One region of the Methylobacterium sp. Gmos3 genome, then DNA from elsewhere that is predicted to be linked to it. Evidence: predicted binding sites of a transcription regulator. Region 1 holds the regulator's gene; the other holds the start of a gene.

What was found. Region 1 encodes PhoB, which activates phosphate uptake and scavenging genes when phosphate is short. Its sites were predicted from a motif close to TGTCATNNANCTGTCAT; they were not measured.
Region 2: ACS5Q7_RS03730 (ceramide glucosyltransferase) is a predicted target of PhoB. The motif match lies at 11,521-11,537, and genes of this name have one in related genera.

The regions. Positions count from the first base shown of each region.
Region 1 covers NZ_JBWJYL010000005.1:56,313-72,185, reverse strand. Annotated here, with positions in the region: gene modC (molybdenum ABC transporter ATP-binding protein) at 1-197, opposite strand, end outside; gene modB (molybdate ABC transporter permease subunit) at 194-889, opposite strand; gene modA (molybdate ABC transporter substrate-binding protein) at 1,176-1,988, opposite strand; gene ACS5Q7_RS11585 (hypothetical protein) at 2,082-2,369, opposite strand; gene ACS5Q7_RS11580 (50S ribosomal protein L11 methyltransferase) at 2,501-3,439, shown strand; gene ACS5Q7_RS11575 (M24 family metallopeptidase) at 3,480-5,306, shown strand; gene ACS5Q7_RS11570 (protein-disulfide reductase DsbD family protein) at 5,380-7,512, shown strand; gene phoB (phosphate regulon transcriptional regulator PhoB) at 7,517-8,212, opposite strand; gene phoU (phosphate signaling complex protein PhoU) at 8,323-9,036, opposite strand; gene pstB (phosphate ABC transporter ATP-binding protein PstB) at 9,068-9,883, opposite strand; gene pstA (phosphate ABC transporter permease PstA) at 9,920-10,813, opposite strand; gene pstC (phosphate ABC transporter permease subunit PstC) at 10,827-11,801, opposite strand; gene pstS (phosphate ABC transporter substrate-binding protein PstS) at 11,903-12,943, opposite strand; gene ACS5Q7_RS11535 (hypothetical protein) at 13,265-13,510, shown strand; gene ACS5Q7_RS11530 (hypothetical protein) at 13,518-13,715, opposite strand; gene recN (DNA repair protein RecN) at 13,856-15,523, opposite strand; gene ACS5Q7_RS11520 (outer membrane protein assembly factor BamD) at 15,711-15,873, opposite strand, start outside.
Region 2 covers NZ_JBWJYL010000002.1:54,234-70,106, forward strand. Annotated here, with positions in the region: gene ACS5Q7_RS03675 (DUF1839 family protein) at 1-967, opposite strand, end outside; gene ACS5Q7_RS03680 (amino acid--[acyl-carrier-protein] ligase) at 973-1,941, opposite strand; gene ACS5Q7_RS03685 (acyl-CoA dehydrogenase family protein) at 1,941-3,104, opposite strand; gene ACS5Q7_RS03690 (acyl carrier protein) at 3,101-3,355, opposite strand; gene ACS5Q7_RS03695 (ImuA family protein) at 3,828-4,481, shown strand; gene ACS5Q7_RS03700 (DUF6504 family protein) at 4,447-6,198, shown strand; gene ACS5Q7_RS03705 (error-prone DNA polymerase) at 6,171-9,482, shown strand; gene ACS5Q7_RS03710 (hypothetical protein) at 9,486-9,662, opposite strand; gene ACS5Q7_RS03715 (hypothetical protein) at 9,799-10,248, shown strand; gene ACS5Q7_RS03720 (hypothetical protein) at 10,249-10,416, opposite strand; gene ACS5Q7_RS03725 (histone deacetylase family protein) at 10,566-11,474, opposite strand; gene ACS5Q7_RS03730 (ceramide glucosyltransferase) at 11,617-12,759, shown strand; gene ACS5Q7_RS03735 (hypothetical protein) at 12,772-13,239, opposite strand; gene ACS5Q7_RS03740 (hypothetical protein) at 13,421-13,927, opposite strand; gene ACS5Q7_RS03745 (chromosome partitioning protein ParA) at 13,920-15,356, opposite strand.

The DNA.
Region 1 (15,873 bases):
ACGAGGACATGGCCGCCGGCCACGATCCGCCCCCGGTCGGGCCGGGCGAGGCCGGCGATCAGGTCGATCAGCGTGGTCTTGCCGGAGCCCGAGCATCCGAACAGGGCGGTGAGCCCCGGCCCGGCGGCGAAGGACGCCTCCAGCGTGAACGCCCCCCGCCGGAGGGCGACATCGACGGCGAGGGCCGGCTCCGTCATCTGGCCCCCAGCCGGCGCCCGGCGCGGGCGGCCAGCGCCTCGGAGACGAGGAGGGCCGTGATCGACAGGGCGACGGAGACGAGGGTGAGGCGCAGAGCCGGCCCCTCCCCGCCCGGAACCTGGGTGAGGGTGTAGATCGCCGAGGGCAGGGTCTGCGTCTGCCCGGGGATGTTCGAGACGAAGGTGATGGTCGCGCCGAACTCGCCCATCGCCTTGGCGAAGGCGAGCACCGCCCCGGCGAGGCAGCCGGGCAGGCTCAGCGGTAGGGTGACGGTGAGGAACACCATGAGGGGCGAAGCCCCGAGCGTCCCGGCCGCGTCCTCCAGCCGGGCATCGACCGCCTCCAAGGACAGGCGCATCGCCCGCACCATCAGGGGGAAGCCCATCACCGCGCAGGCGAGCGCCGCCCCGGTCCAGCGGAAGGCGAAGACGATGCCGAACTCCGCGAGCGGCGCGCCGAACACGCCCTTCCGGCCGAAGGCGAGGAGGAGCAGGTAGCCGGTGACGACCGGCGGCAGGATCAGGGGCAGGTGGACGAGCCCGTCAAGGAGCGCCCGCCCCGGAAAGCGCCGCCGCGCCAGCAGCCACGCCACCCCGAGCCCGAGGGGCAGGGAGACGAGCGTGGCCAAGGTCGCCACCTGAAGGCTGAGCAGGACGGCCTGCCACTCCTCGGGGCCTAGGCCGAGATTCATCGGATGTTTCTCACCGCCGTCGACGACACGCTTCTCCTACCCTGTTCCTCATCCCGAGGCCCGCTGGCGCCGGCACTCGGACTCTGGCCGGAACGGCGAAGACCACCCCCGTCATTGCGAGCGCAGCGAAGCAATCCAGGGAATCGCCAACGTCTCGAGACGTCCCGCTGCCCTGGATTGCTTCGCTGACGCTCGCAAAGACGGACCGGGATAATGGGGCCGCTCAGGCTTCCCAGCCCGACCATCAGGATGAGGCCATCGGATAGAAGGCCCCCCTCGATCTCCCTCAATGCCCGCTGCCGGGCGCACCGATCACCGTGAAGCCCTGCCGCTCGAAGGCCGCCCGCGCCGGGGCGCTCTTCAGGAAGGCCAGCAGGGCCTCCGCATCCGGGTTCCGCGAGTCCTTCGTCAGGGCCGCCGGGTAGACGATGGGCGGGTGGCTGTCGGAGGGGAAGGTCGCCACCACCCGCACGCTGCGGTCGGCGGCGGCATCGGTGGCGTAGACGATGCCGAGCGGTGCCTCGCCCCGGGCGACGAGGAGCAGAGCCGCCCGCACGTTCTCGGCCTGCGCCACCTGCCCCTTCACCGCATCCCAGCCGCCGAGCTTGTCCAGGGCCGCCTTGCCGTACTTGCCCGCCGGCACCGCCTCGGTGTTGGCCATGGCGAGCTTGCCGCCGGCTAGCGCCTTGGACAGCGTCGTGCCGAGGTCCGGCGCCAGGGCGATCTGCGGGTCCGACCCCGCATTGGCCCCCGCCGGGGCGATCAGCACCAGGGCGTTGCGCAGGAAGTTGAACCGGCTGCCGGGCCGGATCGCGCCAGCCTTGTCGGCATAGTCCATCCAGGCCTCGTCGGCCGAGATGAACAGGTCGGCCGGCGCCCCGGCCTCGATCTGCTTGGCCAGCGCGTTCGAGCCGGCATACGAGATCCGCGCCGTCTTGCCCGTGTCCTTCGTCCAGAGGGCGGTGGCGTCGTCGAGGGCGTTCTTGAGGCTCGCGGCGGCGAAGACCACCACCGGCTCCGCTGCCCGTGCGGGCGAACCCGACACCAGCGGCAGCGCCGCCAGCGCCGCCGCGAGCCAGATGCGTCGTGTGATCGGCATGAAGACACCCCTCGCCGGCCGGACCGTTATATCCGGCCGGCTATCGCGATGATCTTATGACCGGAGCGAAATCCGGCAAGGGGTGATGTGCGGTCAGGCCTCGTCGGAGGTCTGCCCGGCGGCGAGGGACGGGGTGCCCTCGGCGCGGTGGAGGCGGCTGAGGGCCACGAGCAGGCGGCCCGGCAGGGGCGAATCCGGCAGAGGCGCGCCGTAACGGGCGTCGCGTCGGGCTTTGGCCGACTGCGCCAGAACGATCGGCCCGAACGGGCCGGATTGGCCAGGGAGGGGACGACTCGAACGCTTCACTCTTACGCTTCCCTTGAACGACTTCGTGACGAAGCCGGCAAAAACGTCGTCGCCCTGCGCGGGTTCCAGGCTCATGTGGTCAACGGCCGGCCACGATGCCGCATTCCTGTGCATGGTTGAGAAAGAATCGCGGGAGCGTGTCCGAACCGGCACGATTTCGCGCCAGCCCCTGTGCCGCGACGGGCGGGCGCGCTAACAGGGCGATCATGCTCGAAGGCCTGCCGCCCCACCGCCCGACTCACGTCCTCCGCCTCGACACCGACGAGAAGTCGGCGCGGGCGATGACCGACCTCCTGGGCGAGATGTTCGACCCCACCGAGACGGCGGTCGCCGCCTTCGAGGACGAGGACGGGAAGACGTGGCGCCTCGAAGCCTATTTCGCCGACGAGCCCGACGAGGCGTTCGTCCGCGGCCTGATCCGGCCGGTGATCGGCGCGCAGGCCGACGAGGCCGAATTCCGTACCATCGCGGAGCAGGATTGGGTGCGCTCCGCCCTCGAAGGGCTGAAGCCGGTGCGCGCCGGCCGCTTCCTGATCCACGGCTCCCACGACCGGGACGCGCGGCGGGCGAACGACCTCGCCATCGAGATCGAGGCGGCGCTGGCCTTCGGCACCGGCCATCACGGCACGACGTTGGGCTGCCTGCGGGCGCTGGTCGCCGAGCGCAAGCGCCGCCGGCCGCGCCATGTCCTTGATGTCGGCACCGGCACGGGCATCCTGGCCTTCGCCGCCGCCAAGGAGTTGCGCCGCCCGGTCGTGGCCGGCGACCTCGACGGCGAGGCCGTGACCACCGCGCGGGAGAACGCCCGCCTCAACGGCCTCGGCCCCTGGCTGAAGCTCTACCATGCCGGCGGCACCCGCCACCGCATGGCGGCGCGGGACCGGCATTTCGATCTCGTCTTCGCCAACATCCTCGCGCGGCCCCTGCGGCTGCTCGCCCCAAGCCTCGCCCGCGTCGTGGCGCCGGGGGGCACGCTGGTCCTGTCGGGCCTGATCGAGCGCGACGTGCCGGGCGTCCTCTCGGCCTATCGCCACCAGGGCTTCGCGCTGTCGAAGCGCGGCGTGATCGAGGGGTGGGTCCACCTCGTCCTGCGCCGGGGCGGCGCCGCGCCGCGCCATCGGACTCACTCCGTGCGGACGCCGTGACCCGTTGCGGGCCGAGCCTCGCGGGCGATAGGCTCCCCGCATGACCGAGTCCCGCCGCCGCTTCCAGACCTTCGACGATCCCGGCCACCGCAAGGGGCCGGAGCGGATCGCGGCCCTGCGCGCCGCGCTGCGCGAGGCGGGCGTCGACGGGTTCGTGGTGCCCCGCGCCGACGAGCACCAATCGGAATACGTCCCCGCCGACGCGGAGCGGCTGGCCTGGCTCACCGGCTTCACCGGCTCGGCCGGCACCGCCGTGATCCTCACCGACGCCGCCGCCCTCGTCGTGGACGGGCGCTACACCCTGCAGGCGCCCGCGCAGGTCGATACCGGCGTGGTGAGCGTGGTGCCCCTGGCCGAGACCAGCGCGGAAGCCTGGATCGGCGAGCATCTCGGCCGCGACAGGGTGCTCGGCTACGATCCCTGGCTGCACACGCCGGACGGGATCGCGCGGCTCGAACGGGCGGTGGCCAAGGCCGGCGGCTCCCTGCGCGCGCTGCCGGAGAACCCGGTCGATTCCTGCTGGGCCGGGCGGCCGAAGCCCCCCTCCGGCCAGGTGGTGGCGCAGCCCGAATCCCTCGCGGGTGAGGCGGCGTCCGACAAGCTCGCCCGGGTGCGCGCGGCGCTCGTCGCCGATTCCTGCGATGCCCTGGTGATCTCGGACCCGCACAACCTCGCCTGGGCGTTCAACCTGCGCGGCGGCGATGTCGGCCACACGCCTCTCGCTCTCGGCTACGCCATCCTGCCTCGCGAGGGCCGGGCGCGGCTCTACCTCGTCTCCGGCGACATCGACCCGGCGTTGCGCGCGGCGCTCGACCCCATCGCGGAGATCGGCGCGCGCCTCGACCTCGACGAGGGCATCGCCGCCCTGTCCGGGGCCCGCGTCCGCCTCGACGGGGCCACGGGCGCCGTCGCCCTCAAGGAGCGCGTGGAATCGGCCGGCGGCACGGTCGATGTCGGGAAGGACCCGATCACCGCGATGAAGGCGGTGAAGAACGCGGCGGAGATTGCCGGCACCCGCGAGGCCCACCGCCGCGACGGCGCGAGCGTGGTGCGCTTCCTGGCGTGGCTCGACGGCGCGGCGGCGCGGGGCGACCTCACCGAGATCACCGCCGTCGAGGCGCTGGAAAATTTCCGCGCCGAGGGGGGCGACCTGCGCGACGTCTCCTTCCCGACCATCTCCGGCTCCGGCGCCAATGGCGCCATCGTCCATTACCGGGTGACGCGGGAGACCGACCGGACGGTGCGTCCGGGCGAATTGTTCCTCGTGGATTCCGGCGCGCAATATGCCGACGGCACCACCGACATCACCCGCACCCTCGCCATCGGTGAGCCCACGGCGGAGATGCGGGACCGCTACACGCGGGTGCTGCAGGGCCACATCGCCATCTCCCGCGCCGTGTTTCCCAAGGGCACGAACGGCGCGCAGATCGATGGCTTCGCCCGCCTGCCCCTGTGGCGGGCCGGGCTCGATTTCGACCACGGCACCGGCCACGGGGTCGGCGCCTTCCTCTCGGTGCATGAGGGGCCGCAGCGCATCGCCAAGACCGGCACCGTGGCGCTCGAACCCGGTATGATCCTCTCGAACGAGCCGGGTTATTACGCCGCCGGGCGCTACGGCATCCGCATCGAGAACCTCGTCCTCGTGGAGCCCCGCGAGGTGCCGGGCGGCGAGCGGCCGGTCCTCGGCTTCGAGACCCTGACCCTCGCGCCCTACGACAGGCGCCTCATCGACGCGTCCCTGCTGGAACCCGGCGAGCGCGCCTGGATCGACGCCTACCACGCCCGCGTGCGGGAGGCGCTGTCGCCGCTCCTCGATGCGCCGACGCGGGGCTGGCTGGAGGCCGCGACGGAACCCCTCGGGGCGTAAGGCCCGCCCCTGCCCCAATTAAGCCGGTGCGGAGGCCGAGAAACCTCCCGCCGCCCGGCGCGAAGAGTCCCGCATGATCGCCCGCCTTCTCCTGATCCTCGCCTGCCTCTGTTGCGGCCCCGCTTTGGCGCAGGGTTTCCGCGTGCCGGCGGACCTCGTGCGGGCGAGCCTCGTGGCCGAGCCTTCGGCGGTGGCGGGGGGAACGCCCTTCACCCTCGCCGTGCACATGAAGCTCAAGCGTGGCTGGCACGTCTATTGGCGCAACCCCGGCGATTCCGGCCTGCCGCCGGAGGTGACGTGGACGCTGCCCGCCGGCTTCGGCACGGGGGCGATCCGCTGGCCGGCGCCGCACCGCATCCCCATCGCGACGCTCATGAACTACGGCTACGAGGACGAGGTGACGCTCCTCGTCCCCGTCACGCCGCCGCCGAGCCTCGACCCGGCCGAGCCGGTGCGGATCGCGGGCAAGCTCACCTATCTCGTCTGCGAGACCGAATGCGTGCCGGGCGCGGCCGACCTCGCCCTGACCCTCCCCGTGGGCAAGCCGACGCCGGACCCCGCCAACGCCGCCCTGTTCACCCGCGCGCGGGCGGCCCTGCCCGTCGCCCCCGTCTGGCCGATGCGCCTGTCCCGCGAGGGCGACCGCATCCGCCTGGACTTCGCCACGAGCGGCCTGCGGGCCGACTCGATCAAGTCCGCCGCCTATTTCCCCTATGGCGAGACCGCCTTCGACAACGCCGCCGAGCAAACTCTCAGCGTCGACGACCAGGGCCTGCACCTCAGCCTGACACGGGGCGACGACAAGACCTTCCCCCTCTCCCTGCCCGGCGTGCTGACGGTGGAGGAGGACACCGGCAACGGCCTTGTCCGCCTCGCCTTCGCCTATGGCGACGAGCCGGCGCAGGTTCCCTCCGCCGCCGTCGCCCCTCCGGCGGCGGCCGGCGCCCCGCCCGTCCCGGCGGCGGACCAGCCGACCCTGCTCGCCGCCATCGGCCTCGCCCTGCTCGGGGGGCTGATCCTCAACCTGATGCCCTGCGTCTTCCCGGTGCTCTCGATCAAGGTGCTCGGCCTCGTGCGCCAATCGGGCGAGAGCCGGACCCGCGTGCGCCTGCACGGCCTCGCCTACACGGCCGGCGTGCTCGCGAGCTTCCTCGCCCTCGCCGGCCTGCTGATCGCCCTGAAGGGCGGCGGGGCGAGCCTCGGCTGGGGCTTCCAGTTGCAATCGCCGCCGGTCGTGGCGGGGCTCGCCTATCTCCTCGTCGCGGTGGGCTTGAGCCTGTCGGGGGTGTTCAGCCTCGGCGGACGCTTCACCGGCCTCGGCGACGGGCTGGCGCGGCGGGCGGGGCTGCCGGGCTCGTTCTTCACCGGCGTGCTCGCGACCCTTGTCGCCACCCCCTGCACGGCGCCGTTCATGGGCGCGGCGGTGGGTTTCGCCCTGACGCAGGGGCCGGCCGTGGCGCTCGCCGTGTTCGCCGCCCTGGGGCTCGGCCTCTCCCTGCCCTTCCTGGCCCTCACCCTGTGGCCCGGCGCCGTGCGGGTGCTGCCGCGCCCGGGCGCGTGGATGGAGACGCTGAAGCAGGCCCTGGCCTTCCCGGTCTACGCGACGGCGGCGTGGCTGATCTGGGTGCTGGCGCAGCAGGTCGATGCGCGGGGGCTGTTCGCGGCCCTGATCGGCGTGGTGCTGGTGGGCTTCGCCGCCTGGGCCTGGGAGCGCAGCCGGGGCACGACGGCCCTCGGGGAGCGGATCTTCCAGGGCCTCGCCGGCCTCGCGATCATCGCCGTGGTGACGCTCGGCTTCGGGCTCTCCCAGCAGCGGGCGGTGCCGGCGGCGCAGGCCGCCGCCGAGGGCACCGAGCCCTATAGCCAAGCCCGGCTCGACACCCTGCGGGACGCGCGCCGGCCGGTCTTCGTGAACCTGACGGCGGCGTGGTGCATCACCTGCGCCGTCAACGAGACCACCTCGCTGTCGCGGCCGTCGGTGCAGGCGGCGATGCGGGCGAAGGGCGTGACCTACCTGAAGGGCGACTGGACCAACCAGAACCCCGAGATCACCCGCCTGCTGGAACGGCACGGCCGCAGCGGCGTGCCGCTCTACCTGCTCTACGCGGGCGGTGGCGATCCCACGATCCTGCCGCAGATCCTCACCGAGGGCACGGTGCTCGAGGCGCTGGCCGCGATCCCCGACCGCACGGCCGAGGCGCGCTGACGCCCTACGGCTCCAGCGAGAAGGTCTCGTCGAAGGCGTAGCCGGAGCCGCGCACGGTGCGGATGGGGTCGGTCTGGCGCGGGCCGTTCAGCGCCTTGCGCAGGCGGCCGACATGCACGTCCACGGTGCGCTCGTCGATGTAGACGTCGTGCCCCCAGACCCCGTCGAGCAATTGCTCGCGGGAGAAGACCCGGCCGGGGCTGAGCATCAGGAATTCCAGCAGGCGGAACTCGGTCGGCCCGAGATGCAATTCGTGGCCCCCGCGCCGGACCCGGTGGCCGGTGCGGTCGAGCTCGATGTCCCCCGCCGCCAGCCGGTCGGCTACATGGGCGGGCTTGGCCCGGCGCAGCAGCGCCCTGACGCGGGCGAGGAGTTCGGGCACGGAGAACGGCTTGACGATGTAATCGTCCGCCCCTGTGCCGAGGCCGCGCACGCGGTCCCCCTCCTCGCCCCGGGCGGTCAGCATGATGACCGGCAGGCGCTCGGTCTCGCGGCGGGCGCGGATGCGGCGGCACAGTTCGATGCCGGACAGGCCCGGCAGCATCCAATCCAGAAGGACGAGGTCCGGCGTGCGCTCGGCGAGGAGCAGTTCGGCGTCGTCGCCGCGCGCGGCGGCATCGACGCTGAAGCCTTCCGCCTCAAGGTTGTACCGCAGGAGGGTGGTGAGCGCCTCTTCGTCCTCGACGATCAGGACACGCATGCTCGATGGTCCATTCCACGCCCGATCCCCCCGGCCGGAGGCGACCGAGGGGTCGGGCAACGCTGCTACGCTCGAACCGTCACCGCCGCCGGGGCGGTGACGGCGTTGGTTCACGCGCCGGGGGTGACGGTCGCGTAGTTCGAGGCGTCGTTTTTCGGCCGGTCGCCCATGAAGATCTCGCCGGTGGCGAGGTAATGGATCGTCTCGGCGATGTTGGTGGTGTGGTCGCCGATCCGCTCGACGTTCTTCGCGCAGAACAGCAGATGCGTGCAGAACGAGATGTTGCGCGGATCTTCCATCATGTAGGTCAGGAGTTCGCGGAACAGCGAATTGTAGAGGGCGTCGATCTCGCCGTCGCGCTCCCACACGTCATGCGCCGCCTTGGTGTCGCGGCTGGCATAGGCGTCGAGTACGTCCTTGAGCTGCCCCTCCGCGAGGTCGCTCATGTGGCGCACGCCGAGCACGATCTTCTGCGCGGGCGCCTGGTCGGCGATGGCCGTGACGCGCTTGGCGACGTTCTTGGCAAGGTCGCCGATGCGCTCCAGATCGCCCGAGACGCGGATCGCGGAGATGGTCTCGCGCAGGTCGACCGCCAGCGGCTGGCGCCGGGCGATGAGCAGGACGGCCTTCTCCTCGATCTCGCGCTGGAGCGTATCGAGGCGCTTGTCGGCGAGGATGACGGTCTGGGCGAGGTTCTCGTCCTGGCGGGCCAGCGCGAGGGTCGCCTCGCCGGTCATCTTCTCCGCGACACCGCCCATCTCCGAGATCGAGCGGCGCAGGTCTTCCAGGTCCGTGTCGTAGGACGTGACGATGTGGCCGGGCATGGCGAGACCTCTGCGGTTGGTGGTCGGTGGCTCAGCCGAAGCGGCCGGTGATGTAGTCCTGCGTCTTACGCTCGTTCGGGTTCATGAAGATCTTGTCGGTCTGGCCGAATTCGACCAGCTCGCCGAGATACATGAACGCCGTGTACTGCGAGATGCGGGCGGCCTGCTGCATGTTGTGCGTGACGATCACGATGGTGAACTCGTCGCGCAGCTGCTCCATCAACTCCTCGATGCGGCCCGTGGAGATCGGGTCGAGGGCCGAGGTCGGCTCGTCGAACAGGATCACCTCCGGCTTCTGCGCCACGGTGCGGGCGATGCAGAGGCGCTGCTGCTGGCCGCCGGAGAGGCCGGTGCCGGGCTGCTTGAGCTTGTCCTTCACCTCGTCCCACAGGGCGGACTTGCGCAGCGATTCCTCGACACGGACGTCGAGGTCGGCATTGGGCAGCTTCTCGTAGAGGCGCAGGCCGAAGGCGACGTTGTCGTAGATCGACATCGGGAAGGGCGTCGGCTTCTGGAACACCATGCCGATGCGCGAGCGCAGCTCGTTCAGGTCGACGCTGGAATCGAGGACGTTGCTGCCGTCGAGGAGGATCTCACCCTCGGCGCGCTGCTCCGGGTAGAGGCTGTAGATGCGGTTGAAGCAGCGCAGCAGGGTCGACTTCCCGCAGCCCGAGGGGCCGATCAGCGCCGTGACCTTCCGGTCGTGGAAGTTGAGGTTGACGTTCTTCAGGCCGTGGAACGACCCGTAATAGAAGTTGAGGTTCTTGACGGCGATGCGGATGGCCCGGTCGGCGGCGGCGTTGCCACGGCTGAGGTCCCCGGTCGGCAGCGCGGAGGCGGCGTTCATCGTCATGTCCTCGTGATGGGGTCGAACGTCACGCCCTCAGCGGGCGTTCTGGGGCTTGATCACCAGGCGGGCGATGATCGACAGGGCCAGGATGGTCCCGGTGATGAGCAGGGCGCCGGCCCAGGCGAGGCCTTGCCAGTTCGGATAGGGCGAGAGGGCGAACTGGTAGATCATCACCGGAAGGTTCGCGACGCCGCCCATCAGGTTGGGTGAGAACCAGGAATTGTTGTTGAGCGCGGTGAAGAGCAGCGGCGCGGTCTCGCCGGCGATGCGGGCGAGCGCCAGGATGATGCCCGTCACGATGCCCGCCGAGGCGGCGCGCCACGTCACCGAGGTGATGACCTTGGAGGGCGGGGCGCCGAGTGCCGCGCCCGCCTCGCGCAGGGTGCCGGGCACGAGGCGCAGCATGTCCTCGGTGGTGCGCACGATCACCGGCACGGCGATGATCGCCAGCGCCACGCCGCCGGCCCAGCCGGAATAAGTCCCCATCGGCCGCACCATCAGGGTGTAGACGAACAGGCCGATCAGGATCGACGGTGCCGAGAGCAGGATGTCGTTCAGGAAGCGGATCACGTCCGCGAGCTTCGAGCCCCGCCCGTATTCCGCGAGGTAGGTGCCCGCCATCACGCCGACTGGCGTCGCCACCACGATGCCGATGGTGGTGAGCACGAGGCTGCCGAGGATGGCGTTGGCGATGCCGCCGCCTTCCGAGCCGGGGCCGGGGGTCGGCTGCGTGAACAGGTTGGGGCTGAAGCCCTGGATGCCCTCGACGATGAGCATCAGCAGGATCGAGCCGAGGACCAGCGCGCCGACCACGGTCGCGAGCAGGCAGGAGACCCGAAGCGTCCGGTCCGCGATCCGGCGGCCGGGGCGGACGCGGCTGGCGCGGAGCGGGGGGGCGCTGGTCACGAGGGGGTTCGTGGCATCCATGGGGATGAGCTCCTCAGGCGGCCCGGACGCGGCGCGTCAGCAGACGCGCGACGATCAGCACGATGAAGGTGATGACGAACAGGATGCAGCCCAGCGCCATCAGGGCGTTCAGCTGGAGCCCGTCCGCCTCGTTGAACTCGTTGGCGATCCGCGAGGCGATGGTCGAGGACGGATCGAAGATCGAGGCCGAGAGCCGGTTGGCGTTGCCGACCACGAAGGTCACCGCCATCGTCTCGCCGAGCGCCCGGCCGAGGCCCAGCATGATCGCGCCGATGATCGACACGGCGGCCTGCGGCACGAGGACGTGGCGCACCACCTCCCAGGTGGTGCAGCCGATGCCGTAGGCGCTCTCGCGCAGGACCGTGGGGATCTGGTCCAGCATGTCGCGGGCGATGGAGGCGATGAACGGCACGATCATGATCGCCAGGATGATGCCGGCGGTGAAGATGCCGACCCCCGAAGGGACCCGGGCGTAGAGCAGTGTGCCGACCACAGGCATCCCCTCGACGACGTTCGAGACCGGGATCTGTACGAACCGCGCGAAGAGGGGCGCGAAGATGAACAGGCCCCACATGCCGTAGATGATGCTCGGCACGGCGGCGAGCAGCTCGATCGTCATGGCGACGGGCTTGCGCGCCCAGCCGGGGCAGAGCTGCGTGAGGAAGATCGCGATGCCGAGGGAGACCGGCACGCCGATCAGCAGGGCGAGCAGGGCCGAGGCGACGGTGCCGATCACCGCGACCAGGGCGCCGTATTGCTCGGTGCCGATGTTCCAGGCGCTGGAGGTGAGGAAGCCGAAGCCGAATTCGCGGAAGGCGGGGTAGCCGCCGTAGATGATCGAGCCGAGGATTCCGGCGAGCACCAGCAGCACGAGCAGGGCGGCGGCGTAGGAGCAGGCGCGGAACACCGCATCGAGGCCACGGCTCGGACCCTTGCGCGGGGCGGAGCGCGTCTCGGCGAGGGCGATGGACTGCGTCAAGGCGGGCATCCGCGATTCTCTGAGAGGATGGACTTCTAACGCGGTGGCAACCGCGACGCGAGGGAGGGAGCCTGAAGCCCCCTCCCCGCGCGGGAACTAAAGTTCCGAGATCACATGCCGAAGACGGGCTTGCCGTCCTTGCCCTTGATGGTCTTCCACTCGTCGTGGATCAGGCCGACGACGTTGTCCGGCAGCGGAACGTAGTCGAGATCCGAGGCGAGCTTGTCGCCGTTCTTGTACGCCCAGTCGAAGAACTTGAGCACGTCGGCGGCCTTCGCCGGATCGGCCGGCTCCTTGTAGACGAGGATGAAGGTCGCGGCGGTGATCGGCCAGGAATCGGCGCCCGCCTGGTTGGTGAGCGAGATGCCGAAGCCCGGAGCGGCCTTCCAGTCGGCGCTGGCGGCGGCCGCCTGGAACGCCTTGTCGGTCGGCTCGGGGAACTTGCCGTCCTTGTTCTGGATCAGCGTGTAGGCCAGCTTGTTCTGCTTGGCGTAGGCGGACTCGACGTAGCCGATCGAGTTCGGAACCTGCTTCACGGTGGCGGTCACGCCCTCGTTGCCCTTGCCGCCCTGGCCGACGGGCCAGGAAATGGTGGTGGCGGCGCCGAAGTCCTTCTTCCAGGTCTCGGAGGCCTGCGAGAGGTAGGTCGTGAAGATGTTCGTCGTGCCCGAGGCGTCCGAGCGGTAGACCGGGGTCACGTTCGCGTCGGGGAGCTTCACGCCCTCGTTCAGCTTGGCGATGCGCGGGTCGGACCACTTGGCGATCTTGCCGGCGTAGATGTCGGCGATGAGTTCGCCGGTCAGCTTCAGCTTGCCGGCCTCGACGCCGGGGATGTTCACCACGGTGACGACGCCGCCCATCACGGTCGGGAACTGGACGAGGCCGTCCTTGGCGAGCTGCTCACCCTTCAGGGGGGCGTCGGTGGCGCCGAAATCGACGGTCTTGGCCTGGATCTGCTTGATGCCGCCGCCGGAACCGATCGACTGATAGTTCAGGCCCGTGCCGGTCTCCTTGCGGTAGGCTTCCGCCCACTTGGAATAGACCGGGAAGGGGAAGGTGGCTCCCGCACCGGTGATGTCGGCGGCGAGGGCCGCGGAAGCGAGCTGGGCCGTCGCGAGGCCGAGGGCGAGCGCGTAAGCGAAGGGTTTCAAGGGTGTCTCCGTCTCGGTTGACTGCGCCCGTGGGCCTGGGGCGATACGGCGCAGATCCAAGGGGCACGGAAGGGTCCGGCCGGCGCTCGGGGCGGTACGACGGTCGTATGACAAGGCTATGACAACCCCGCCGTGTCCGTACTTTCGCGCTGCGGTAAGAATCTGATTTTTCGATCCGTTCCGGCTTGGAAACATTCCGGAAAAACACCGCGCCCGGCCCCTGTCGGAGCCCATGGCACGCTATGGCGGCCCATTGCGTTGATGTCGCATCGACGCGCCCGCCTGAGGCTGCGGGCGACGGGGCTTCGGAAGGACTGAGACGTGGTGACAGGGCCGGCGAAGGAGGACGACGATCCGGACGCCGCCTGGCGCGAGCTTCACGAGGAGCGCGAGGGATTGGAGCGGGCGCTGGCCCTGGTCCAGACGCGGCGGCGGGTCGCGAAGGATGCGGCCGAGGCCGGGGATGCCGAGCGCGAGGAGGCGGATCTGCTCCTCAGCCTGGATCGGGTGCTCACCCGGATCAGGGCGGCGGAATACGGGCGCCAACCCGGCGCCCGTCGCTGGTGAGGCGGCCTCAGACGGCCTGACGGCGATCACGTTCCTTGTGGCGCAGGCGCAGCAGCAGGTCGATCTGCGAATCGGGGATCGGCTGCGTGTCGATGCTGCCTTCGTAGATCCTGCGCAGGCTCTGTCCGAGATGTCCGGTATCGACACCGCCGGCCGGCTTCTCGAATGCGGCTTGTCTTCCTGCCTGGGCGACAGTCCGGCTCATGGTCCTCTCCGATACCGAAAACCGTCTCGGCCCTCGAATACGGGACGAGTGACGGTTACCCTCTCCCAACTTGGTTAACCATGGGTTACCGTCAACCTATCGTTAAGCTTAATCAGGACCCTGCGACGATCCTGTACATGTCAGACATCCAGTAACAACCGGGCTGCTGCGGCACGGGCTTCGTCGGTCACCGTTGCCCCGGCCAGCATGCGGGCGATTTCTTCGCGGCGATCTTCCACGGGCAGCGTCGAGACGCGGGTGGCCACCCTCCCCGCCCCCTTCACCGGTGCCTTGGCGATCAGCAGGTGCGTGGCCGCCCGCGCGGCGACCTGCGGCGCATGGGTGACGGCGATGACCTGCACCGTCTCCGCGAGCCGCGAGAGGCGCAGGCCGATCGCGTCGGCCACCGCGCCGCCGACGCCGGTGTCGATCTCGTCGAAGATCAAAGTCGGGGCTGAGCCCTTGTCCGCCAGCACCACCTTCAGGGCCAGCATGAAGCGGGACAGCTCGCCCCCCGAGGCGACGCGCATCATCGGACCGGGCTTGGTCCCGGGGTTGGTCTGTGCCCAGAACTCCACCCGGTCGATGCCGGCCGCATCGCGGGAGGCGGGGTCGGTCGCGATCTCGGTGATGAACCGGGCGCGTTCGAGCTTCAGGGGCGGCAGCTCGGCCTGCACCGCCGCGTCGAGCTTGCGCGCCGCCTTCCGGCGGCCGGCGCTCAGGGCCTCGGCGGCGGCGGCATAGGCGGCCTCCGCCTTGTCCTGCGCGGCTTCGAGGGTGGCGAGTTCCGCCTCGCCCGCGTCGATGGCGGCGACGTCCGAGGCGAAGCGGCCCGCGAGATCGGCGAGGTCGTCGGCGGCGACGTTGTATTTCCGCGCCGCCGCGCGCAGCGCGAAGAGCCGTTCCTCGACGCGCTCCAACTCGCGCGGGTCGAATTCGGATTCCGCCACCGCGTTCTCCAGGGCGGCCCGCGCCTCGTCGAGGGCGACCAAGGCCGCGTCGAGGGCGTTCACGCAGGGCTCGACCAGGGCAGGCAGCAGCGCCGCCCGGCGCTCCAGCTTGCGCATCGCCGCCGAGAGATGCGGGACGGCCGAATGCGAGCCGCCCGTCGCGTCCAGCGCCTCGTTGAGCTCGCGGGCGATCTTCTCCGATTGCTGCATCACCGTGCGGCGCTCGGCGAGGCTCGCCTCCTCGCCCGGAAGCGGGTTCAGGTCGCCGAGTTCCTCGACGGCATGGCGCAGGAAGTCGGCCTCGCGCCGGGCGGTCTCGACCTTCTCCTTGTGCTCGGCGAAGGCGGCGCGGGCGGCGCGCAGGGCGCGGGCGGCGGCGCCGACCTTGGCGACCTGCGGCTGGAGCCCGCCGAACGCGTCGAGGATCGCTCGGTGCGAGGCGGGGTCCGCCAGGGCCCGGTCGTCGTGCTGGCCGTGGATCTCCACCAGGGCGGCGCCGATGGCCCGCAGCACCTGCACGCCCACCGCCTGATCGTTGACGAAGGCGCGGGTGCGCCCGTCCGCCATCTGGGTCCGGCGCAGGATCAGGTCGCCCTCGGTGTCGATCTCGGCCTCGGCGGCGATCCGCCTCGCCGGATGGTCGAGGGGCACGTCGAACACCGCCGTCACGCCGCCCTGCGATTCGCCGGAGCGCACGAGGCGCCCGTCGCCGCGCCCCCCGAGCGCCAGGGCGAAGGCATCGAGCAGGATCGACTTGCCCGCGCCGGTCTCACCCGTGAGAACGCTGAGCCCCTCGCGGAAATTCAACGCGAGCTTATCGATCAGTACGATGTCGCGGATCGCGAGCTGCGCGAGCATGCTGCGGCGGGGCATCCCAGGGGCCGAGGGGAACCGGAAGCACGCTTCCGGGAACGGAGTGCGTACATAAGCCGGACGCCGACGCGATTCACCCCAAATCTTCGCGGCACCCGCACTTGCCGCCCAAAACGCAGAAAGCCCGGAGCGGCGGCTCCGGGCTTTCGCGATGTCGCTTGCGCGCTGCGGCTTACTCGGCCGAGGCGGTGCGCCCGGTGATCGACCGGAAGGCCTTCGAGAGGAACGAGGACTTCTCCTCGCGCGGCTCCAGGCCGTTGCTGGCGAGGAGTGCGTGCGCGTCCTTGTACCAGGGCGAGTCCGGGAAGTTGTGGCCGAGCACGGCGGCGGCGTTC
Region 2 (15,873 bases), on a different contig from region 1:
AGACCAGGGCGTTGCGAAGGGAGGAGAAGACCGCGTCGTAGGTCTCGGCGGCCTTGTCGAGGCGCTGCGGCAGGCCGGCGGCGCTGCGCTTGGCGAAGGCGCGGGCCAGTTGAAACTGGAACGCCTTGGCCTCGCTGCCGAGCCGGGTCGCGGCCTCGGCGGCGGCGGCGAAGTCGCCCGCGCCGGAGGCCGTCAGCCACGCGAGGTGGCTGCCGAGCATCTCGAAATTGGCGCCGAGCTGGCGCGTCGTGTTGAACGCGTATTTGTGGAACACCGAGAGCGGGCGCACCACCAATCCGTCGCCGGTCTCTGCCAGGGCGCCCGCGAAAGCCTTCACCGGGTTGCGCCGGGGTGCTCGCCGAAGGTTGTCCCGCAGAAGGCCGAGGGCGATGTGGGGCAGGCCCTCCGCCGGCACCGGATCGGCCACTCGCCGCACGAACTCGGCATAGGGGGGCAACGTCGTCTCGGCGAAGATGCCGTCGTAATCCTCGCCCGAGAGCGTGAAGCGGCCGGCATTGTGCAGGTAGTCGAGCCGGCGGCCCGCCTTGTCGATGGCGAGGATGCCGATCGTGGTCTTCGAATGTTCGCGGCCGTAGGTCGTGCCCGCCGTGTCGGGGAGGAAGATCGCGTCCACCTCCACCAGCACGACGTTGCCGCGCGCGGCCTGGATCAGGGCGTGGCCTTCGAGCCCGTCATAGACCGCGAGCTCATCGAGGCGCAGGCCGTACAGCGCCTCGATCTCGGCCATGGACGGCTTGAAGAAGGTGAACTGGTCGCCTTCGAAATCCTGCCTCACCGTGAAGCCGAGCATCGCCTCCGGCGCGAGCCCGCGATGATGCAGAAGCTCGATCCAGAGGTCGACGTAGCAGTTGGTCTCGGGCCAGGCCCGATCCTGCCCATGGAGCGGATGCGCCGCATAGGCGGGCGCCTCCGTCCCGTCTTCACGGATGGCGAGGCTGGCGGACACGTCGCTCAGCCCCAGAGCGTCGCGCGGACGTCCGCCGGCCAGCGGGCGAGGTCGAGCCCGTGGTGGCGCAGCAGCGCGAGGGTGATCCGCTCCAGCCCGAAACCGACGCAGGCCGTGTGCGCGACGCTGCCATCGGCCTGGGTGAGGCCCCAGGTCGTGCCGAAATGGTCCTGATGGTAGTTGAAGCTGAGGCAGGCGGTCGGCTTCTCGACGCTGTTGACCGGCACGTTCAGCTCGAACTTCAGGTTCTGGTTACGCTGGTTGTTGGCGAGCATCTTGCCGGCGCGGCCGAAGAACGGATCGTTGGCGAGGTCCACCGCCAGCGGCAGGCCGAGGCCGGCCATCATCTTGGTGCCCCGGTCGAGCCATTGCTCGCGGAAGGCCAGAACCTCGTCCGGGCTGCCCATGCGCACGTATTCGCGCATCCGGAACAGCTGCATCCGGGTCGGCTCCAGCGAGGGCTCGTGCCGGAAGCAGTAGGATTGCAGATCGAACAGCAGGCCGCCTTCCGGCAGCGGGCCACGGGCGGCGGCCGTCGGGTAGAGCGGGTAGCAGGCGGCCGGCGTCAGCACGATGTCGGTCGCGGCCTGCTTGTCGGTCCAGTCCTTGCCGGCCTCGACGCAGGCCAGCAGGCGGGCATGGTCCGCCTCGTTGCCGCAGAAGCTGTGAACGGTGCCCGCGAGATGCGGAAAGCCCTTCAGGTAGCCGCTGCGCTCGAAGGTCGCCCGGCTCATGCCCGGCGGGAAGCGCATCACCTCGGCGCCGTCCTCCGCGCCGAGGCGGGAGACGAGACGGTCCAGTGCCTCGACGACGGATTCGAACGCGCCGCTGCGGCCGTAGAGGCCATCGATACCGGTGCGGACGAGAAGGCCGGCATCGAACAGCCGGTCGAGGAAGGTCGGGGATTCCACGGTGGTGGAATCCTGCGGCACCTCGGTGGAGGTGTCGGCGTCGAGGGCGGGCAGGCTGTCCATCAGGCGCTCAGGAGCTGGCCGCCGCCCTTCTGCACGAGCAGGAGGTTGGCGGTGTTGGAAAGGATGCGGTCGTTGGCGATCATCAGCGGCGCCGACATCACGTCGCGCAGCGGGCGGCCGAGGCTGAACGGCGTGTCGTTGCGGTAGCCGGAGATCCCGACGATCCCGAGGGATCGCTGCACGATGTCGACCGCCATGCTGGAGGCGGTCGTCTTGACGTTGTTGAGGCTCACGGCGAACCCGATGGAGCTGAGCTCGTCCGGTTCGTGCTGGGCGCCCTCGTATTTGCGCAGGCCGGAGAGGACGGTGGCCTTCATCGATTGCAGGGCGCTGGCGGCCTCGGCGAGGCGCATGGCGCTCGGCGGCACGGTGCCGGGGCGGCGGCGGGCCTCGCCCTGGACGAAGCTGCGCGCCCGGTCCACGGCGTAGCTCGCGATGCCGAACCACACCGCGCTCCACAGGAGGTGCGAGGAGGCAAGCATCGATTGCGCCGCGATCTCGGCGAAGGGCTTGGGCAGGACCTGGACGATCGGCACGCCCTTGGCTTCCAGGCGGAAGCCCTCGCTGCAGGTGCCGCGCATCCCGAGCGTGTCCCAGGTCGAGGTCCGGTTCAGGCTCATCTGGTCGCGCATCAGGGCGACGAGGACCTGATCGGAGGTCGGAGCCTCCGGGTTGCGCCGGGCGGTGACGAGGATCACGTCAGCCTGCGCGCCGTAAGAGATGACGCTGGCATCCTTGCCGAGGTTGAACAGGTCGCCCTCGGCCTCGACGGCGCACAGGCTGTTGCGCAGGTCGCCGCCGATGCCGGCCTCGGTGGTCGAGGAGGCGATGAGCAGTTGCTCGTTGGCCACCTTGGCCATCAGGCCGCAATGCCAATCGCTGGTGAGCCCGTGGGTGACGAGGCTCGCGAGCTTGATGTGGTGCATGGCGAACACCATCGCGGAGGCGCTGCACGCCTGCCCGAGGGTGCAGCACACCTCGGCGATCTGCGCGAGGCCGGCGCCTTCGCCGCCATACTGGCTCGGCACCTGAAGCCCGAGCAGGCGCTCGGCCTTCAGGGCGGCCACGGCCTCGGCGGGGAAACGGCCCTCGCGGTCGACCGCATCGGCGTGCAGCGCGGCGACCTCTGCGACGCGCTTCGCCCGGCGAGTGAGGTCGCTCACGCGGCGGCCCCCATGGAGAGCTTGGAGACCGTCTCGCGGATGATGCGGATGGTCGAGAAGGAACGGCGGTTCAGGAGCGTATCGGGGAACTCGACCTCGAAGCGTTCCTCCAGGGCCAGCATCAGCTGAACGGAGCCGAAGGAATCGAGACCTTTCTCGAACAGGTCTTCGTCTTCGCCCAAACTGTCTACGATCCCGGACATGGCTTCGTTCTGCCGAAGGATGTCCCGAATGACTTCATCGGAGACCATTGCGCTGTCCTCTATTGGAGGTTGTACACATACGCCGCGCCGGTGGCTTGTCAAAGATAACGATGATCTATCGTAAATTTGAGCTTTTTGACGCGAACGCGTTAAGCTTTGATTTCGAGATAGACTGCTCTTCCGGGGCACACATTCGCAGACGATCACGAATGAATCGTTCCGAGATGCCGTTCGGATGATAGATTCTCATCCTTAGGGTTGTGGAAGGATGCGTCCCGGCGGGGCGTCCACAGCCATCCACACCAGTCCACAGGCCAAGCCGCTGGCATGGCATGAGATTCAGGAACGGTCACGGAGCCGGTTGAGTTTGTTCCCGTTATGTTCCTATCTCGGAGCATGACTGGACCCGATGACGATGGCACAGGCGCCGACGAGCCCCCCGAACCCGGCAAGCGCGAAAGACCGCTTGGCCCGGCTTCGGGCGGAGCTTTCCGCCGAGCCCTCCCGAGAGACCAGGATCATGCCCCTCGGGCATCCGGTGATCGACGCGCACCTGCCAGGCGGCGGGCTCGTCCTGGGGCCGCCTCACGAGATCGCTCCCGCCGAGCCCGGCGACGCCATCGCCGCCCTGGCCTTCGCCCTGGCCCTCTGTGCCCGCCGCCTCGCGGAGGTGCCGCGCGAGGCGATGATCGCCTCTTCCGGGCACCCCCTGCCCTACGGCCACGGCCTCGCCTCGCTGGGGCTCGATCCGGGGCGCCTCCTGCTGCTGGAAGCGGGGGGCGATGGGGAGGTGTTCCGCGCCCTGGAAGCCGCGCTCCACGCGAACTGCCTGTCCGCGCTCATCGGGCTGGTGGGCGAGGGAATGCCGCTGAAGGCGGGGCGGCGCCTGCAACTCGCCGCCGAGACCGGCGAGCCGCCCCTCCTCCTCGTCCTGCGCCAAGCCGGGACCGGGCTGCCCAACGGGGCAGCGACCCGCTGGCGCGTCGCCCCTGCTCCGGCCGGGGCCGACCGCTTCGGCGGCCTTCACGCCCCGCGCTGGCGGGTGCGCCTCGAACGGTGCCGCAACGGGCGCGGCGGATCCTGGCTGGTGGAGTGGGATAGTGCCGCGAATCGTCTGCATCTGCCTGAGCGACTGGCCGATGACGCGGCTTCAGCGGGCCGGGCTCGCCCCTGAGGAAGGACCGCACGCGGTCGCCGCCGTCGGGCCGGGGGGCCTGCGCCTCGTCGCCCTCGACACGCGGGCGCGTGCCCTCGGCTTGGCGGTCGGGGAGTTGCTGGGCCGGGTCCGCGCGCGGATCGGGGTGCCCCTGCGCGTCCACCCGGCCGACCCGGAGGCCGAGCGGGATGCCCTGCACCGCCTGTGCCGCTGGGCGATGCGCTACGCCCCCAGCGTCGCGCCCTTCGGCCCGGCCGAGGGGTGCCACGGATTCTTCATCGACATCGAGGGCGCGTCCCATCTCCATGGGGGCGAGGCGGCGCTGCTCGACGATCTTGCCGGGCGCCTCGCCCGGGCGCGGATCCCGGCGCGGATCGCGCTGGCCGACACGATGGGCGCGGCCTTCGCCGTGGCCCGAAACGGAACCGCACGGGTTCCCCTCTCCCCGCCTGCGGGGATTGTTGCGGAAGTCGCGACCAGCCCCCTCCGCTCTCCCTCCCCCCTCTGTGGGGGAGGGTACCCTGCGGAGCAGGGGGGGAGAGGGGAACCCCGCTTCAGGACAAGACGCGCCCGTGGTGAGGATCGGTGCTCGATCCTGCACCGTCGCTCCCCTCTCCCGACCCCCTTCGGGGGCCACCCTCCCTCGCAAAGGGGGGAGGGATTTCAGCCTGCGATTGCTTCTCTGCCGCATTCCGCAACGATCCCCACTCTGATCGTCCCTCCCGGCGAGCACGCCGCGCATATCGCCCCCCTCCCCGTCGAGGCGCTGCGCCTCGAAGCCGATATCGCCGCAGGGTTGCGGCGCCTCGGCCTGCGCCGGATCGCCGATGTCGAGTCCCTGCCCCGCGCCGGTCTCGCCCGGCGCTTCGGGCTGGCGCCGTTGCTGCGGCTCGATCAGGCCTATGGCCGCCGAGCCGAGCCCCTGGCGCCCCTCGACGAGGCCCGCACCTTCTCGGCCGCGCGCGGCTTCCTCGATCCGATCGGGCGGCAATCCGACGTGGTCGCCGCCGCCCGCTCGCTGATGGACGAGATCGCCACCCGGCTCGAACGGGCCGGGCTCGGCGCCTGCGCCCTGCGCCTCACCCTGCACCGGGTCGATGGGACCGTGCGCGCCCTCGATCTCGGCCTGTCGCGGCCGGAGCGCAGCCCGGAGCGCATCGCCGCGCTGATCGGGCTGCGGCTCGAACGGCTCGGCGCCGGCCTCGATGCCGGGTTCGGCTTCGAGACCGTGGACCTCGCCGTCACCTCCGCCGAACCCATGGTTGCGAAACAAGCCGCCCTCGGCGGCTCCGGCGCGGGTGAGCGGGTCGCGAACCTCGCCGATACCATCGCCCAGCGCATCGGCCGGCGGCTTCAGCGGCTCGCCCCGCGCGAGAGCCACGTGCCCGAACGAGCGGAAGGCATCGTCTCGTGGGTCACCCCGCCCCTGCCCTATCCGGCCATTCTCCCGGCCCGGCCGCTGGTGCTCTTCGCCCGCAGCGAGGCCGCGCAGGACGTCTTCGCCACGGCGCCGGACGGGCCGCCCCACCGCTTCCGCTGGCGCGCGCGGGAATACCGGGTCGCCCGCGCCGAGGGACCGGAGCGCATCGCCCCCGAATGGTGGCGCGAGCAGGCCGAGCCGCGCGACTATTACCGCATCGAGTGCGAGGCCGGTCGCCGCCTGTGGCTCTACCGGGACGGGCCGCATGGGCCGGAGCGCCCGGCCGCATGGTTCGTCCACGGGATGTTCCCGTGAGCGGCTATGTCGAACTCGGCGCCACCACCAACTTCTCCTTCCTGCGCGGCGCCTCGCACCCGCAGGAATACGTGGTCCAGGCGGCGGCTTACGGCCTCGCGGGGATCGGCATCGCCGACCGCAACACCGTCGCCGGGCTGGTACGGGGGCATTCGGCTGCATTGCAGATGGAGAAGGAGGGCACGCCGATCCCCTTCCTGCCGGGCGTGCGCCTCGTCACGGAAGACGGGTTCGAGGCCCTGACCTATCCGATGGACCGGGAGGCCTGGGGGCGCCTCTGCCGCCTGCTCACCGCCGGCAACCGGCGGGCGCGCAAGGGCGAGTGCCGCTTCTCCTTCACGGAGATGCTGGAGGCCGCCCAAGGCCAAGTCTTCATCGCCCTCCCGACGGGGCGCCGGCCGGAACCGCAGGCCGGCTTCCTCGCCCGCCTCGAAGCCCTGGCCGCCGCCGCGAGCGGCCGGGTCTGGCTCGGCGCCAGCCATCGCCGCCGGGGGGACGAGCGCCTGCGCCTGCGGCTCCTCGACGAGATCGGCCGCCGCACGGGAACGCCGATGGTCGCCGTGGCCGATGCCCTCTACCACCACCCGGACAGGCGCCCGTTGCAGGACGTGCTGACCTGCATCCGCGAGGGCTGCACCCTCGACGCGGCGGGCTATCGCCTGGAAGCCAATGCCGAGCGGCATCTGAAGCCCGAAGCCGAGATGGCGCGGCTGTTCCGCGACCATCCCGAGGCCCTGGCGCGTACCGCCGAGATCGCAGCCCATTGCGATTTCGAGCTGTCGCAACTCCACTACGAATACCCGGACGAGCCCGTGCCCCCCGGCCGTCAGGCTCAGGATTATCTGGAAGAGAAGACGTGGCACCGCGCCCGCTACTGGCGCTACCCGGACGGCATTCCGAACGGCGTCGAGGAGACGTTGAAGACGGAACTCGCCTTCATCGCGAAGATGAAGTTCGCCCATTACTTCCTCACGATCAGCCAGATCGTGGATTTCGCCCGCGACAAGGGCATCCTGTGCCAGGGGCGCGGCTCGGCGGCCAATTCCGCCGTGTGCTTCTGCCTCGGCATCACCGCCGTCGATCCCTCGAAGCACCGGCTGCTCTTCGCCCGCTTCATCTCCGAGAACCGGGGCGAGCCGCCGGACATCGACGTCGATTTCGAGCACGAGCGGCGGGAGGAGGTGATCCAGCACCTCTACGAGCGCTACGGCCGCGAGCGGGCGGCCCTGTGCTCGACGGTGATCCATTACCGGCCGCGCATGGCGATCCGCGAGGTCGCCAAGGTGCTCGGCCTGTCGGAAGACGTGGCCGCCTCCGTCGCGGATACGGTCTGGGGGTCCTGGGGCAAGGATCTGCCCGACGCCCATGTCATGCAGACCGGGCTCGACCCCGCCAACCCGGCTCTCCGGCAGGCCCTGAACCTCGCCCTGCAACTGATCGGCTTCCCCCGGCACCTGTCGCAGCATGTCGGCGGGTTCGTCCTCACGCGCGGGCGCCTCGACGAGACCGTCCCCGTGGGCAACGCCGCGATGCCCGACCGGACCTTCATCGAGTGGGACAAGGACGACATCGACGTCCTCGGCCTGATGAAGGTCGACGTGCTGGCTTTGGGGATGCTCACCTGCCTGAAGCGCGGGCTCGACTTCCTGAAGCGCGACCACGGCATCGACTACCCGACGCTCGCCGACCTGCCGAGGGAGGATCCTGCCACCTACGCCATGCTGTCGAAGGCCGATTCCGTCGGCGTGTTCCAGGTCGAGAGCCGGGCGCAGATGTCGATGCTGCCGAGGCTGAAGCCGAAGGAATTCTACGACCTCGTGGTGCAGGTCGCCATCGTCCGCCCCGGCCCGATCCAGGGGGACATGGTCCACCCCTATCTGAAGCGCCGCTGCGGGCAGGAGCCGGTGGTGTACCCGGCCCCGCACCCGGATCACGGACCGGCGAACGAGTTGGAGGAGGTGCTGAAGAAGACCTACGGCGTGCCGCTCTTCCAGGAGCACGCCATGCAGATCGCCATCACGGCGGCGGGCTTCTCCCCGGCCGAAGCCGATGGCCTGCGGCGGGCCATGGCGACGTTCCGCCATGTCGGCTCGATCGGCGGCTTCGCGGAGAAGTTCGTGGGCGGGATGACCCGGCGCGGCTACCCGCAGGCCTTCGCCGAACGATGCTTCGCGCAGATCCGCGGCTTCTCCACCTACGGCTTCCCCGAGAGCCACGCGGCGAGCTTCGCGCTCCTCGTCTACGCCTCGGCGTGGATGAAATGCGCCCACCCGGATGTGTTCCTGGCCGCGATCCTCAACGCGCAGCCGATGGGCTTCTACCAGCCGGCGCAATTGGTCCGCGACGCCCGCGCCCATGGCGTCGAGGTGCGCCATGTCTGCGTGAACGCCAGCGAATGGGATTGCACCCTGGAACCCGCCGAGACGCCGCGCCTGCACGCCGTCCGCCTCGGTCTGCGGCTGGTGACCGGCCTGCCCGAGGGCGCGATGCGCCGGCTCGTGCGGCTGCGGGCCAACGGCTATGCCAGCATCGAAGGGTTGCAGGCCTCCCTCGCCCTGCCGCGCAACGTGTTGGAACGGCTCGCGGAGGCGGATGCGTTCCGGGCGCTCGGCCTCTCGCGGCGGGATGCGCTCTGGGCGGTGCGGGCGCTGGAAGGGCTGTCGCGCCGGGACGCGGCGGCCCATGCCGGGGACGGGCGCCGTGCCGAATTGCTGGACGCGCCGCTGCCGCTCTTCGCGTGGCACGCCGATGACGGCCTGTTCCGGCACGAGCCGGCGGCGGACCTGCCGGCGATGGCCCCTTCGGAGACCGTCGCCGACGATTACGCCACGACCAGTTTGTCCTTGCGCGGCCATCCGGTGGCGTTCTTCCGGGAGCGCCTGGCGCGGATCGGCGCCATCACCGCCCGCGCCCATCTCGACCCCGCCTTGCCCCAGGGGATGCGGGCCACGGTGGCGGGGATCGTGCTGGTGCGTCAGCGTCCGGGTACGGCGAAGGGCGTGGTCTTCCTCACCATCGAGGACGAGACCGGCATCGCCAACATCATCGTCTGGAAGAAGGTGTTCGAGGCGAACCGCCGGATCGCCATGCAGGCACGGTTCCTGGCGGTTCGGGGTCGGGTCCAGAGGGCCGGAGAGGTGGTCCACCTCGTCGCCGAGGGGTTTCGCGATCTCACCGAGTCCCTGCGGGACCTGCGGGAAGCCGGGCTGCGGCTACCGGCGGAGACCACCGATTTCGGGGCGCCGACAGACCGGCAACCCTATCGCAGCCGCGACTTCCACTAAACATCAACGATGGGACGACTCATCCAGGCGGATGGTCGGGAGCATCTCGAGGGCCTTGGCGGTGATCCGCTCGAGATGCTCACCCTGAAGACCCTTCTCGGCACCGAGCTTCTTGATGCGTTCGCGGTGCTGCGCGAGGGTGAGCCCATAATACGTCTGTTCGGTGGTCTGCTCAGCCATTCATCACTCCTGTGGCGGGAGGGCTGATTTGGCAAAAGAGCCCCATCGTTTCAAGGGCCTGGATCCATCCAAGGGGCCTCGACAGCGCCTCTCCGGCACGCCAGAACGACACCAGACCGAAGGGACGAACACCCCCATGCCGCGCCTGCCGATCCTCCTTGCCGCCTGCCTCGCCCTGGCCCCCCTCGCGGCCCATGCCGACGAGTGCGACGATCTCACGAGACAGATTGCAACCGCCATCGGCGGCAAGGTCGGGCGGCGCTCCGGCCCGAGCATCGACATCCGCCTGCCGGGACCGAACAAGTTCGACGTGACCTGCCGGGCCGAGCCCATCGTGCAGGCGACCTCGGCCGAGCCGCAGCCCTCGGCGACGTTCTTCCGCGAACTCTCGACAGCTTCCGAGATCCTGATCGGCGAATCCGCCTCGACGGTGGAGCCGATCATCGCGAAGGCCTACCGCACCGCCCTTTCCGAGGGGCGCAAGTCCTTCATCCAGCAGAACGGATGGTCCGCGAGCTGCTATGCCGACCCGGCGAGCAGCACCATGCGCACCCTGTGCTCGGTCGGCCGCATCCCGCCGGGCTGATCACCGCGCGGGGAGAATCGCGCCCGTCACGATGGGCTCGACCAGGGCTGCGTCGCGCGACGGAGCCGGTTTCTGGCGGTCGAGCTTGTCCGCCGAAATCAGCGCGGCGGCGATCAGCGCGGCGACCGCCAACGTCGCTTTGACCGCTTCCCAGACCCGCGCGAACATGGCCGAACCTCGACGGCGCCCCGGTTGAACGCACCCGGGCCATCTCACGGCACCGGGCGTCGCAACCGGGATCCTCGGTCCCGGACCTTCTCAAACCCTTACGACAGGACGATTTCACCGCATTGCACAAGGGCCGTGGCCGGGAAGCCTCAGGCTTCCGCCGCCTCGGCCGCCAGCGCCTCGAAGACCAGGGCGTGACGCGCGGCCAGAGCCTCGACATCGGTTGAATAGCCGCCGCCGATCACCCCCACGATGGGGATGCCCCGCAGCCGTGCCGCTCGCACAACGAACCGATCGCGGGCCCGCAGGCCATCGGTCGACAGGCTCAACCGGCCGAGCCTGTCGTCCCGGTGCGGGTCCACCCCGGCATTGTAGAACACGATGTCCGGCCGGAACGCATCGAGGAGGGGCGGCAGGCGCGCCTCGATCACCGCGAGGTATTCGCCGTCATCGAGCCCATCGGGCAGGCCGATATCGAGATCGCCGGGTATCTTCTGCGACGGGTAGTTCCGCTCGCAATGGACCGAGAGGGTGAACAGGTCGGGCTCGCGCGCCAGGCAATCGGCGGTGCCATCGCCTTGGTGCACGTCGAGATCGACCACCATCGCCCGGCCGATCAGACCTTCCTCGCGGAGCGTGAGCGCTGCCACCGCCACGTCGTTGAGCACGCAGAAGCCCGCGCCCTGCGCCCGCCGCGCGTGATGGCTGCCGCCGGCCGCGCTTCCCGCGAAGCCGAGCTTCAGCGCGAGCCGACCGGCGAGCACGGTGCCCCCGACGCTCGCCCGCGAGCGGCGGACCAGCGCCTCGCTGACCGGCAATCCGATCTCCCGCTCGATGGCCCTCGGCACGTCGCAGGCAAGGATGGCCGCGACATAGGCCGGGTCATGCGCCCGTTCGAGCATCTTCGCACTCGCCGGCTCCGGCGTCACGAAGCCATCGGGCACGAGCCCTCGCGCCCTGATGGCCTCGGCGAGCAAGCCGTACTTGCGCATGGGAAAGCGGTGGCCTTCGGGGAGCGGCGCCTCGTAGGCCGGATGGAAGCAGATGGGGGGTCGCATGCCTCTCGCAACGTGTCGAAGGGGGACGCCGGAGAGAGCCGCACCGCGTCACACAACTGATATGCTGCGGCTGTTAGCCGGACGCCACGGGCGCAGGTGCGCTCCCACGACGCGCCCGGTCCGGCGCCGACGGCTCTCTTGCATGATCAGCGCGCTGGACGGCGTATCCCTGGCGCTCGCGGCCTGCATCGCGATGACTCTGGTGAACCTCACCAGCTTCGCCTTGGCCGGGTCCCGCCTTCGGCGGCCCATGCGCTCCTCGACCTTCCCGGAAGGGGCTCCGGTTTCCCTGATCCGCCCGGTCTGCGGGCTCGAGCGGTTCAGCGAGGAGACCCTGGAGAGCGGCTTCCGCCTCGCCTATCGCGATTATGAACTGATCTTCTGCGTGGCCGAGGCCGGCGATCCGGTGCTGCCCCTCGTGAGGCGCCTCATCGTCCGGCATCCCCACATCAAGGCGCGGGTCATCGTCGGGGAAGAGCGGGTCAGCGACAATCCGAAGCTCAACAATTGCGTGCGCGGCTGGGATGCCGCCACCCACGACTGGATCGTGCTCGCCGATTCCAACGTGCTGATGCCCCCCGATTACCTGCAGACCTTGCAGGCCGCGTGGCGCCCCGACACGGGCCTCGTCTGCGCGACGCCCATCGGCGCCCGGCCGGAGGGGTTCTGGGCGCTCGTGGAATGCGCGTTCCTGAACACCTTGCAGGCGCGCTGGCAATATGCCGGCGAGGCGGTCGGCCTCGGCTTCGCCCAGGGCAAGAGCATGCTCTGGCACCGCCCCTTCCTCGATGCCGTGGGCGGCATCCGGGCGCTCGCCGCCGAGATCGCCGAGGACGCCGCCGCCACCAAGATCGTGCGGGCGGCCGGGCGTCGGGTGAACCTCGTCGCCGCGCCGTTCTCACAACCGCTGGGCCGGCGCAGCTTCGCCGAGATCTGGTCTCGGCAGATCCGCTGGGCCCGCCTGCGCCGCGTGACGTTTCCGCTGTTCTTCGCGCCCGAGATCGCGAGCGGGATGCTCGTGCCCTGCCTGCTGGCCGCCCTCTACATCCGTTCGGAGGAGGTGACATTCGGCCTCGGCGTGATGGTCGCCCTGACCTATGGCGGGGAATACCTGCTCGCCCTCCGCGCCGGCTGGCTGCGTTCGCCGGCGCTCATCGCGGCGTTCATCGCCCGCGATCTGCTCATCCCCTTCGTCTGGACCCTCGCCTGGATGCGCAGCGGCGTCGTCTGGCGCGGCAACGCCATGGCCATCGAGACGAAACCGTCCCGGATCCGTGCCGCCTGAGGCCGGCTTCGATCAGGGGAAGTTGAGGTTGGAGCGCACCGCGTCGGAGATGCGGGTCAGCCAATCCTCGGCTTCGCGGGCGCGGTCCTCGGCGGCCTGAAGCCTCTCCTCCAGGCTTTTGACCACGTTGCTCGCCCGGTGCTGCACATCCTGCAACATCCGCTCGGCCGCGAGCGCCCGGGCATTGGCGGCGGCGATCTCGTCCTGCATGTTCGCGAAGATCTTTTGAGCCTGCATCTCCTGCTGATGCCGGCTCGCCTCGATCTCCTGAATGTATTCGGCGGCGTCCTGGATGCGCTCGCAGACGGCGACCCATTCCTCGTGGCCGAACCGCTTAAGCGACTTAGCCAGGTCCGAACCGGGCCCGCGCTCGATAGGGCTGAGGGCCTTCATGTCCTTGCGCATCGACGATGCCATGAGAAGCGGCGTCGAATCCGCGTTTCTCTCCAGCGTCTCGATCACCCGGTTGCTCTCGACCATCGTCCCGCCCCGCCTTCGATCGCAAAGCCGCTCACTTCAGGATCGGTCCGGGAGGCGGGCCGCCCTGTTCGCTCGACGCTACCACGGCGGCCCCACGATCGATCGACCGTGCGGACGCCCGCTGGCTTCTCTCACGGCGCCCCATCGGCGCCGCTCCCGCACGACCTCCGGCGGGTCGACCTCAGTGCGACTCGCCCTCGCCGGGATGAAGCGGGCGGCGGAAGCTCGTGATGATCGTATCGTGCAGCCGCGACAGCCAGGTTTCCGCATCGTTGGCGCGGACTTCGGCGGCGCGGGCGCGCTCCTCGGACTTGATCAGCCGGCGCTCCAGCGCCGCGACCTGAAGTTCCAGGGCCTTCACCTGCTCGACCGAGCGGCTGCTGACCTGATGCAATTGCTGCTCGAGTTCGACCGCGCGCTCCTCGGAGAAGCGGATCGCCTCGCTCGCTTCCTTGATGAGATCGATGGCCGACTTGAAGTCACGGACCGGACCGCCCTCACTCGACGGAGGCTGCGACGGAAAGAACGAGACGTTCCCCGGCAGCGGGATCGGCTCGAAATTCTGGACGGCCTCGGCCGCAGCGGCGGCCGCGGCAGCGTGAGCCTTGAGGGCGGCGTAGGCCGCCGCGTCGGCGTCGTCCTCGATGGGCATGCGGACCTGTTCCATCATGGTGACCAACTCATGCATTCATGTCGTTATTGGACTTCGTGTCACGTCCCTCGCGCTCCGGCGGCGTGAAAGGAGTAACGTTGCTTTCCTCGGCGCGCTCGGCCTTCGGCTCGGGCGTCGAAATCCCAAGCAGCGTGGCCGGATCGACCCCGTGGAGATTGCGCACGGCGCGCTTCAAGGTCTCGTGCTGCTTCTGCAATGAGGCGCGGGTTTCGCGGGCGATGTCGAGGGCGCCCTGCGCCAGCGCCCGCTCGGACCGCTCGTTCTGAAGTTCCTCGACCAGCCGGCGGTTGGCGGCCTGAAGCTCGGCCTTCTCGCCTTCGTGCCGGCGGCCCAACTGCTCCATCCGGTCGGCCAGGGCGCTCACCCGCGTCTGGGACTGCTCCATCGCGACTTCCTTGGCCGCCAGTGCCTTGCTGAGCATGTCGGCGCGGCTGTCCGCTTCGGCGCGGAGGCGCTGGATCTCGGAAACGCGTTCGGTCTGCCGCTGAAGCTCGGCCTGCAACCCTTCGAGGCGCCGGTCGATGGTCGTCCGCTCGATCTGGAGTTCCTTGAGCGTCCGGTCGGAGGTACGGGAGGTCTCCTCGCGCTCGCGCAGCTGGCTGCGGGCCTGGGCGAGAAGCTGTTCCAGCGTCGAGGCGCGGCCCAGCGATGCGTCGAGCTTCATGGCGAGGTTCGCCCGGTCGGCGCGAATCGCCGCCATCTCGGACTCGAACTGGCTCTCGCCACGCTCCCGCGTCGCGGTTTCGGTGGCGAGTTGCGCCTCCAAGTCCCGGTTGCGCTGGCGCAGCACCTCGATCTGCTGGGTGAACTCGACCACCCGCGCCTCGGCTTCCGACAGCCGGACCGCCTGCTCACCGGCGAGCGCCTGAAGGCGGCGGGCGTCCTGCTCGCTGAGGCTCAACCGCTCGCTGAGGTCGTTCAGCTCGCGCTCGGCCCGGGTCATCGCCTGGTCGGCCGCCTGAGCCTCGATGCGCAGCGACTTGTTCTCGCCGGTGAGCGCGCGGACCTGCTCCGTTTCCGCGAAGATCTGGCGCTCCAAGTTCTCGACGGCGACCGTCCGGTCGCGCATCCGCAGACGCAATTCCTCGTTCTCGGCGTCGCGCTCGCGCAGCTGCGCCTCAAGGCGCTGCAACTCCGTCGAGGCCGCGGCAAGCTCGTTGGACGAAGTGGCGGCACGGCCGTTCACCTCGTTCAGCTCACGGTGGAGGTTGCGCATGTGCTCCTGCTCGCGGGCGAGCAGGACTTCGAGTTCGGCGATCTTGATCTTGGCCTGCGGAAGCTCGTCCGCCACACCGGCCAGGGGCTCGAGGATCTGGGCGAAATCCGACTGGAGGGACTTCAGATCGTCCAGCCGCTCCATCATCTGGCTGATGCGGACGCGAACCATCTCGCTGCGCTGGCCGATGGCATCGAACGCGCTGTAGGGATGCGCCTGTGGCGGCACCGGCTCCTCCTGTTGCCTGCGAGGAGCTTCGCGCGGGGGCTGGCGCAACTCTTCATACTCTTCGGTCTTGCGCTCACGCGGCGGCGAAGCCGGCTGTTGCTGACGCGGCGGCGAAGCCGGCTGTTGCTGACGCGGCGGCTGGGCCGGACGCTGCTGCTGGGGCGACGGGGATGGCTGGCGCTTCGCGGCCGGCGGGATCGCGTCTACTTCCAGTTCCGGCAGCCACGCAGAGTCCGGCTTCCGCGACGAATCCGACGATCCCGATCCCTGCCCCAGCAGGCGCTTGATCGGCATCCAAGCCATTGCCTGATCTCCTCCGCGCTGAGCCACGAACCGGCCACCCCTCGTTTCGCGCGATCGAGAGACCCTATTGATGAACCGGCATCAAGACCAGTGAGTCCACGCTCGCTGTGAACACCCATGAAGGCGTTTCGAGAGGTCGCGGCGGCCGGCGGAGGGGCTCTCGCGTCTTATAATGCCAGTATCGCTGGTCGCATCTCAAGTCTTAGTGTGGCGA